DNA from 3 places in the Streptomyces sp. NPDC088147 genome. Region 3 is predicted to be linked to each of the others. Evidence: riboswitches for the same ligand, from Rfam matches in the RefSeq annotation. Region 3 holds a riboswitch; each other region holds the start of a gene.
The links. Region 3 has a riboswitch for cobalamin ahead of ACIOGX_RS05850 (ABC transporter substrate-binding protein). Riboswitches for the same ligand answer to the same signal wherever they lie in the genome.
Positions count from the first base shown of each region.

Region 1: linked by a shared signal. The riboswitch ahead of ACIOGX_RS10555 (cobalamin biosynthesis protein) and the one ahead of ACIOGX_RS05850 (ABC transporter substrate-binding protein) in region 3 are both predicted to bind cobalamin.
Region 2: linked by a shared signal. The riboswitch ahead of ACIOGX_RS36035 (ribonucleoside-diphosphate reductase subunit alpha) and the one ahead of ACIOGX_RS05850 (ABC transporter substrate-binding protein) in region 3 are both predicted to bind cobalamin.

Region 1 covers NZ_JBIUSY010000002.1:1,209,213-1,211,468, forward strand. The annotation lists gene ACIOGX_RS10550 (cobyric acid synthase) at 1-300, opposite strand, end outside; gene ACIOGX_RS10555 (cobalamin biosynthesis protein) at 297-1,325, opposite strand; cobalamin riboswitch at 1,358-1,501, opposite strand; gene ACIOGX_RS10560 (hypothetical protein) at 1,758-1,985, opposite strand; gene ACIOGX_RS10565 (inorganic phosphate transporter) at 2,000-2,256, opposite strand, start outside.
Region 2 covers NZ_JBIUSY010000014.1:73,673-75,928, forward strand. The annotation lists gene ACIOGX_RS36035 (ribonucleoside-diphosphate reductase subunit alpha) at 1-1,216, opposite strand, end outside; cobalamin riboswitch at 1,369-1,510, opposite strand; gene mctP (monocarboxylate uptake permease MctP) at 1,637-2,256, opposite strand, start outside.
Region 3 covers NZ_JBIUSY010000002.1:109,526-111,781, forward strand. The annotation lists gene ACIOGX_RS05840 (amino acid permease) at 1-647, shown strand, start outside; gene ACIOGX_RS05845 (Mov34/MPN/PAD-1 family protein) at 735-1,148, shown strand; cobalamin riboswitch at 1,201-1,333, shown strand; gene ACIOGX_RS05850 (ABC transporter substrate-binding protein) at 1,382-2,256, shown strand, end outside.

The sequences.
Region 1 (2,256 bases), 1.1 Mb from region 3:
CGGCCGCCCCATCAGCACCACTTGGCTGCTGCGGTCGCCGCCGGGCTTCAGCAGGACCGGGTTCATCAGCGCCGTCGGTTCGATCCGGGCGGCCTGGGCCTGCATCGCCTGGGCCCGGCCGATCTCCGCGCCCTCGCGCGTCACGAACGAGTTCAGCGACATGTTCTGCCCCTTGAAGGGCGCGACCTTCACGCCACGGCGCACCAGCCAGCGGCAGATCCCCGCCGTGACCACGCTCTTGCCCGCGTCGGAGGTCGTGCCGGCTATCAGCAGCCCCCCGCCGCGCCCGCCCCCGCTCATCCGCGCCCCCTTCGCCCGGCCCCGCGGCGCAGCGCGCGCTGGGCGAGTCCGTACCCGAAACGGCCCGCCACACAGACCGCGAGGGCGGCCCCGGTCACCCGGCGCGACAGCCGTACGGCCCGCTCGATGTCCGCCGTCCCGACCGGCCGGCCCTCGCCGTTCAGCACCGGCCTGTGCTCCACCCGCCCGCCGTACGCGAGCGTCCCGCCCAGCCGTACGCCCAGCGCGCCGGCGAACGACGCCTCCACGGGGCCCGCGTTGGGGCTCGGATGCTTACGGGCGTCCCGCCGTACCGCCCGCAGGGCCGCGCCGGGATCGCCGCCGACTCCGCCGGCCAGCGCACCGGCGAGTACGGCGGTCAGCCGGGCGCCCGGCCGGCCCACGACATCGTCGAGCCGGGCCGAGGCCCAGCCGAACCTGCGGTACCGGGGCGAGAGATGACCCACCATCGCGTCCAGCGTGTTCACGGCACGGAATCCGGCGAGCCCCGGCACCCCCGCCACCGCCCCCCACACCAGCGCGCCGACGACCGCGTCGGAGGTGTTCTCGGCGACCGACTCCACCACGGCGCGCGCGATCTGCTGTCCGTCGAGCGCCTGCGGGTCGCGGCCGCACAGATGCGGCAGCCGCTCCCTGGCCCGTTCGATGTCCCCGGCGGTGAGCGCCGCGCCGATGGCCCGTGCCTCCCGTCCCAGGGAGGTGCCACCGACCACGGCCCAGGTGGTGGCGGCGGTCAGCGCCACGGACGCGGTGCGGTGGTCGCGTACGCCCCGGGCGGCCAGCGCCGCGATTCCGGCGGCGCCTCCGGCGCACACCACGGTGTGCAGTGCGCCCCATCCCCGGTGGTCGCGCCACAGCCTGCGCTCGACGGCCGTCGCCGCCCGGCCGAACGCGGCGACGGGATGGCCCCGGCGCGGATCGCCGAACAGCAGATCGCCCAGGAGGCCCACGGCGGCGCCGTAGGCGAAAGCACGCTCGGCGGGCCGACCCCGGCCGCGCACGACGGCCGAACGGCGGCCAGACATGGCGAAATGTCCTCACTCAGGGTCCGCGCCCCGGCTCGACGTGATGCGGCGGCGAGAGTTCCTGGCTCCTGGAGACGTGGCTCGCAGTGACAGTGGCGGGACCGCGCCGGATTCGCACCGGCTTCCTCTTCTGCCGTCGTCAATGGCCCCGGAAGTCCACCACGCAGCGCAAACACCCGTCAACTCATCCCTGACCAGCGACGGGACAGTGTGCCGAGCCCCACACGCCACCCCCGCCCCACGAGCACCGAAGAACCGGCCCGGCGCGTGAACCGGCCCGGCGCGTGAACCGGCGTGGCGCGTGAACCGGCCCGGCGCGTGAACCGGCGTGGCACATGAACCGGCGTGGCACATGAACCGGCCCCGGCGCGTGACGGACGCGCCGGGGCCGGCCCGGGTCGAGGTGGCGCGGCCGTTCCGGCCGCCCGGCGGTCAGGCGACGATCAGATAGATCCCGTACGCGACGGCCGCCACGCAGAGCGCGAAGCAGGTGTACGCGCCCGCGCGGGCCAGTGCCACGGATCCAGTGGCCCCCTGCGCGCTCGCCGACTCCTGCTTGGCGAGGCCCACGATGCCGAGGGTGAACAGGCCCACGAGGGCGACGGTGGCCACGAGGCTGACACCGAAGACGGAACCGAGTGCTGCCCAGTCGATGTTCATGCGGTTTCTCTTCCTTACACCGTGGCGGTTCGCGCGGGCTCGCCCGCGGCGTCCGTGGAGCCAGGGGCCGGGATGGTGGTCGACAGTTCCTGCGCGGCACCGGTCGTGGGCGGCGGGGTGACGGCCGCGATGGCGGCGGTGACGACGCCCGCGGGCTCGGTGGTCCCGGCGCCTTCCGTCGCGCCGGCGGCTCCGGCCTCGTTCTCGTTCACGTTGGTGTGGTCGACCGGCCGGCGGCGCGAGGCGAGCCAGATCGCCCCGGAGATCGCGA
Region 2 (2,256 bases), on a different contig from region 3:
GGGCGAGGGTGCGCATCATCCGGCCGTACAGCTCCCGGGCCGGGATGGTCCTGCGCGCCAGTCCCGCGGCCTCCGCCTCGCGGTAGCGCGTGTCGAACGCGTCGCCCCACAGGTCGACCAGTTCCGGCACGTCGGCGGGGGAGAAGAGGGACCAGTCGCCGTCGGACTCGACCCGGCGCATGAACTCGTCCGGGATCCAGTGCGCGAGGTTCAGGTTGTGTGTACGGCGGGCGTCCTCGCCGGTGTTGTCGCGCAGCTCCAGGAACTCCTCCAGGTCCGCGTGCCAGGTCTCCAGGTAGACGCAGGCGGCGCCCTTGCGCCGGCCGCCCTGGTTGACGGCCGCGACCGAGGAGTCGAGGGTGCGCAGGAACGGGACGATGCCGTTGGAGTGCCCGTTGGTGCCCCGGATCAGCGAACCGCGCGAGCGGATACGGGAGTACGAGAGCCCGATGCCGCCCGCGTGCTTCGAAAGCCGCGCCACCTGGTGGTACCGGTCGTAGATCGAGTCCAGCTCGTCCAGCGGGGAGTCCAGCAGGTAGCAGGAGGACATCTGCGGGTGGCGCGTACCGGAGTTGAAGAGGGTGGGGGAGGAGGGGAGGTAGTCCAGCCGGCTCATCAGCCGGTAGAGCGCGGCGACCTCGTCGAGCGCGCGGGCGTTCTCGTCCTCGGCCAGTCCTGCGGCCACGCGCAGCATGAAGTGCTGCGGGGTCTCGATGACCTGGCGGGTGATCGGGTGGCGGAGCAGATAGCGGCTGTAGAGGGTCCGCAGCCCGAAGTAGCCGAAGCGGTCGTCGGCATCCTGGTCGATGAGCGCGTCGAGGACGTCGGCGTGGAGCGTGACGAAGGCGGCCGTACGGTCCGCGATCAGGCCCTCGCGGTGGCCGACGGCGACGGACGCGGAGAACGCCACGGCGCCCTGGTCCGCGGCCTCGTCGGCGATGGTGCGGGTCAGCAGCCTCGCCGCGAGCCGGGAGTAGGCGGGGTCCTCCGAGATGAGCCCCGCGGCGGCCTCGGTGGCGAGCGCGCGCAGCTCGGCCTCGTCCGACCGGGCGTTGCGGCCGCGCAGCGCGGCGGCGGCGACTCTTCCGGGGTCGGTGTCGGGCAGATCGGCGGTCAGGTCCGTCAGGGTCCGCAGCAGTGCGGTCCCGGGTCCGTCGGCCGCCCGCGCGGCGGCCTCGGAGATGCCTGAAGCCGGATCGGCTGGCGCGATGGTCACGTGGTGCTCTCCCTCGCTCGGCTCTGGGCCGTCGGGAAGGGGAGCGGGCTTGTTCTCGCGGTACGGAGCGCACGGCCCGGATGCGGGCAGCACGGCGTACGGCGCCCACCGGCCCATCCACGAGGCCCGGACGTCTCGGCGTCCGATTCGGTCGAATCGGACGCACTGTCGGCAGGTGTTCGGACTCGTGGGTACGGCAAAGCACACCACATCACACCGTTGCGGGACAGTTCCGGATTCGCACCGGATTCCCCTGCGTGACAGCGAGGTCGAGCATACATGTGGGGGCTGGCTCGGGTGCCACCCCCCAGATGTTGTGTCGTGCGTCATTCCGTTCGGGCCCGCGCGGACAAGCGAAAGGCCGCCGGATCCCCCTCGTAGCAAGGGATCCGGCGGCCCGTCGAGCCGTACGACAACCCGTCAGTGGCCTCCGGGGCCGCCCGCGGTCGCGGCCGGCAGTTCGGCCTTCACGCCCGGATCGCCCGCGTCCGCGGTGTAGTCGGCGGGGCTCGTCTCGTCCGTGCCCTCCGGCGCCTTGGCCGCGCGCAGGGCGAAGGTGAGCACCACCGTCACCACCAGGTTGAGGACGAACGCGGTGAGGCCGATGTAGCCGATCTCGCCCAGGCCGGGGATCTCCTTGGAGGAGCCGCCGAAGTGCGCCTGGGTCGGGCTGGCCACGCCGTACGCCGCCGCCGTGCCGTAGATCATGCCGACCGCCCAGCCCGCGAGCAGCGCCCAGCGGTGGAACCAGCGGGTGAACAGGCCGCCGACCAGCGCCGGCATCGTCTGGAGGATCCAGATCCCGCCCAGCAGCTGGAAGTTGATCGCGACCGTCTTGTCCATGGTCAGGACGAAGGCCAGCGCGCCCACCTTCACCAGCAGGGAGACCAGCTTCGAGACCTTGGTCTCCTGCTCGGGCGTGGCGTCCGGCTTGAGGAAGTCCTTGTAGATGTTGCGGGTGAAGAGGTTCGCCGCGGCGATCGACATGATGGCGGCAGGCACCAGCGCGCCGATGCCGATGGCCGCGAAGGCCACCCCCG
Region 3 (2,256 bases):
CGGTCATCCTCGCGGTCGTCAAGTGGACCGAGTTCTCGGCGGGCGCCAGCCCCTTCGTCCACGCCTTCGAGACGATGGGCATCCCCCTCGCGGCCGGCATCGTCAACTTCGTCGTGCTGACCGCCGCGCTCTCCTCCTGCAACTCGGGGATGTACTCCACCGGCCGGATGCTCCGCGACCTCGCCGCCAACAGCGAGGCGCCCAAGCTCTTCGGCAAGCTCAACTCCCGCAAGACCCCGGCCTTCGGCATCACCGTCTCCGTCGCCCTCATGGGCATCGGCGTGGTCCTCAACTACATCGTCCCGGAGAAGGCCTTCGGCTATGTGACATCCGTGGCCACCGCCGCCGGTATCTGGACCTGGATGATGATCCTCATCAGCCATATCCGCTACCGCCGCGGGGTACGGGCGGGCCTGCTGCCCGCCTCCTCGTTCCCCGCCCCCGGCGGTTCGCTGTTCAGCTGGGTCGCGGCGGGCTTCCTCGCCCTCGTCACCTGTCTGATCGCGTACGACAAGGACGCACGGGTCTCCCTCTACGTGGGGGCGGTCTGGGCGGTCTGTCTCCTCATCGGCTGGCAGTACCTCAAGCGCCGCGCCCCGCGGACCACGGCCGGCGACTCCACCCCGGAGTACGCCTCCGCGGAGTGAATCCGCCGAGACCCCGACGGCCCCTGGAAAAACCGGGAAACTCCCTCCCGGATCCAGGGGCCGTACTCGTCCCTTTATATTTTCTCCATGCTCACCATCACCCAGGCCCTGCACGACAAGATCGTCGAGCACGCGCGCGCCGACCATCCCGACGAGGCGTGCGGCGTGGTCGCGGGTCCCGCCGGGACCGGCCGGGCCGAGCGGTTCATCCCCATGCTCAACGCCGCTCGCTCGCCCACCTTCTACGAGTTCGACTCGGCGGATCTGCTCAAGCTCTACCGGGAGATGGACGACCGCGACGAAGAGCCGGTGATCATCTACCACTCGCACACCGCGACCGAGGCGTATCCGTCCCGTACGGACATCACATACGCCAACGAGCCGGGCGCCCACTACGTCCTCGTCTCCACCGCCGACCACGACGACTCGGGCCCCTTCCAGTTCCGCTCGTACCGCATCGTCGAGGGCGAGGTCACGGAAGAGGACGTCGAGATCGTCTGAGGCCCGGGACCGACCGAGGCCGGGATCGGCCGAGGCGCCCGTCGCGGCGCTCACCAGGTCTGACACACTGAGCGCCGAACCGAGGCGGCGGGGATCAGGAAGCCGGTGTGAATCCGGCGCGGTCCCGCCACTGTGACCAAGCCCAGCTTGGCAGCCAGGAACTGACCTGCCGCCCTTCTCCCACCAGCCAGGGGACGCGGAAATCCCCCGGAGGAGGCCCTGCCGTGTCTGTGCTGTCCCGGCGCCGCCGTGCGCTCACGTCCGCCGCCATATCCGCCGTACTGCTCCCGCTCGCCGCCTGCGGCGGCGCCACCTCCACGGACGCGAAGGACGGCGCCCCGGCCGCGGCGACCGCGCCCGGCTTCCCGTACACCGTCACCAACTGCGGCGTGAAAACCACCTATCAGGCGCCGCCGAAGCGCGTCGTCACCATGAACCAGCACGTCACCGAAGTGATGCTGGCGCTCGGCCTGGAGAAGTCCCTCGTCGGCACCGCCTGGCTGGACGACCGGATCCTCCCCGCCTACGAGAAGGCGTACAAGAGCGTCCCGGTCCTCGCCGAGGAGTACCCCTCCAAGGAGCGGCTCCTCGCCGCCAACCCCGACTTCGTCTACGGCGGCTACGCCAGCGCCTTCGCCGCCAAGGACGGCCGCGGCCGCGACGACCTCCAGTCCGCGGGCATCCACACCCGGCTCAACGTCGAGAACTGCCCCAAGGGCAGGGCGACCCTCGACGACGTTTACCGGGAGGTCCGCGAAACGGGCCGCACCTTCGGCGTCCCCGACCGCGCCGAGAAGTGGATCGCCACCGCGCGCACCACCGTCACGGACACCGCCGCCCTGCTCAAGGGCGTCGAGCCGCTCTCCGTCTTCGTCTACGACAGCGGCGACAAGACCGCCTTCACCGCCGGCGGCACGGGCATCGGCAACGAACTGATCACCCGCGCCGGCGGCCGCAACGTCTTCGCCGACCTCGGCAAGTCCTTCGGCGACGCCACCTGGGAACAGGTCGTCGCCCGCAAGCCCGACGTCATCGTCATCTACGACTACGGCTCCACCACCGTCGCCCAGAAGAAGAAGCGGCTGCTGGAGGACCCCGTCCTCAAGGA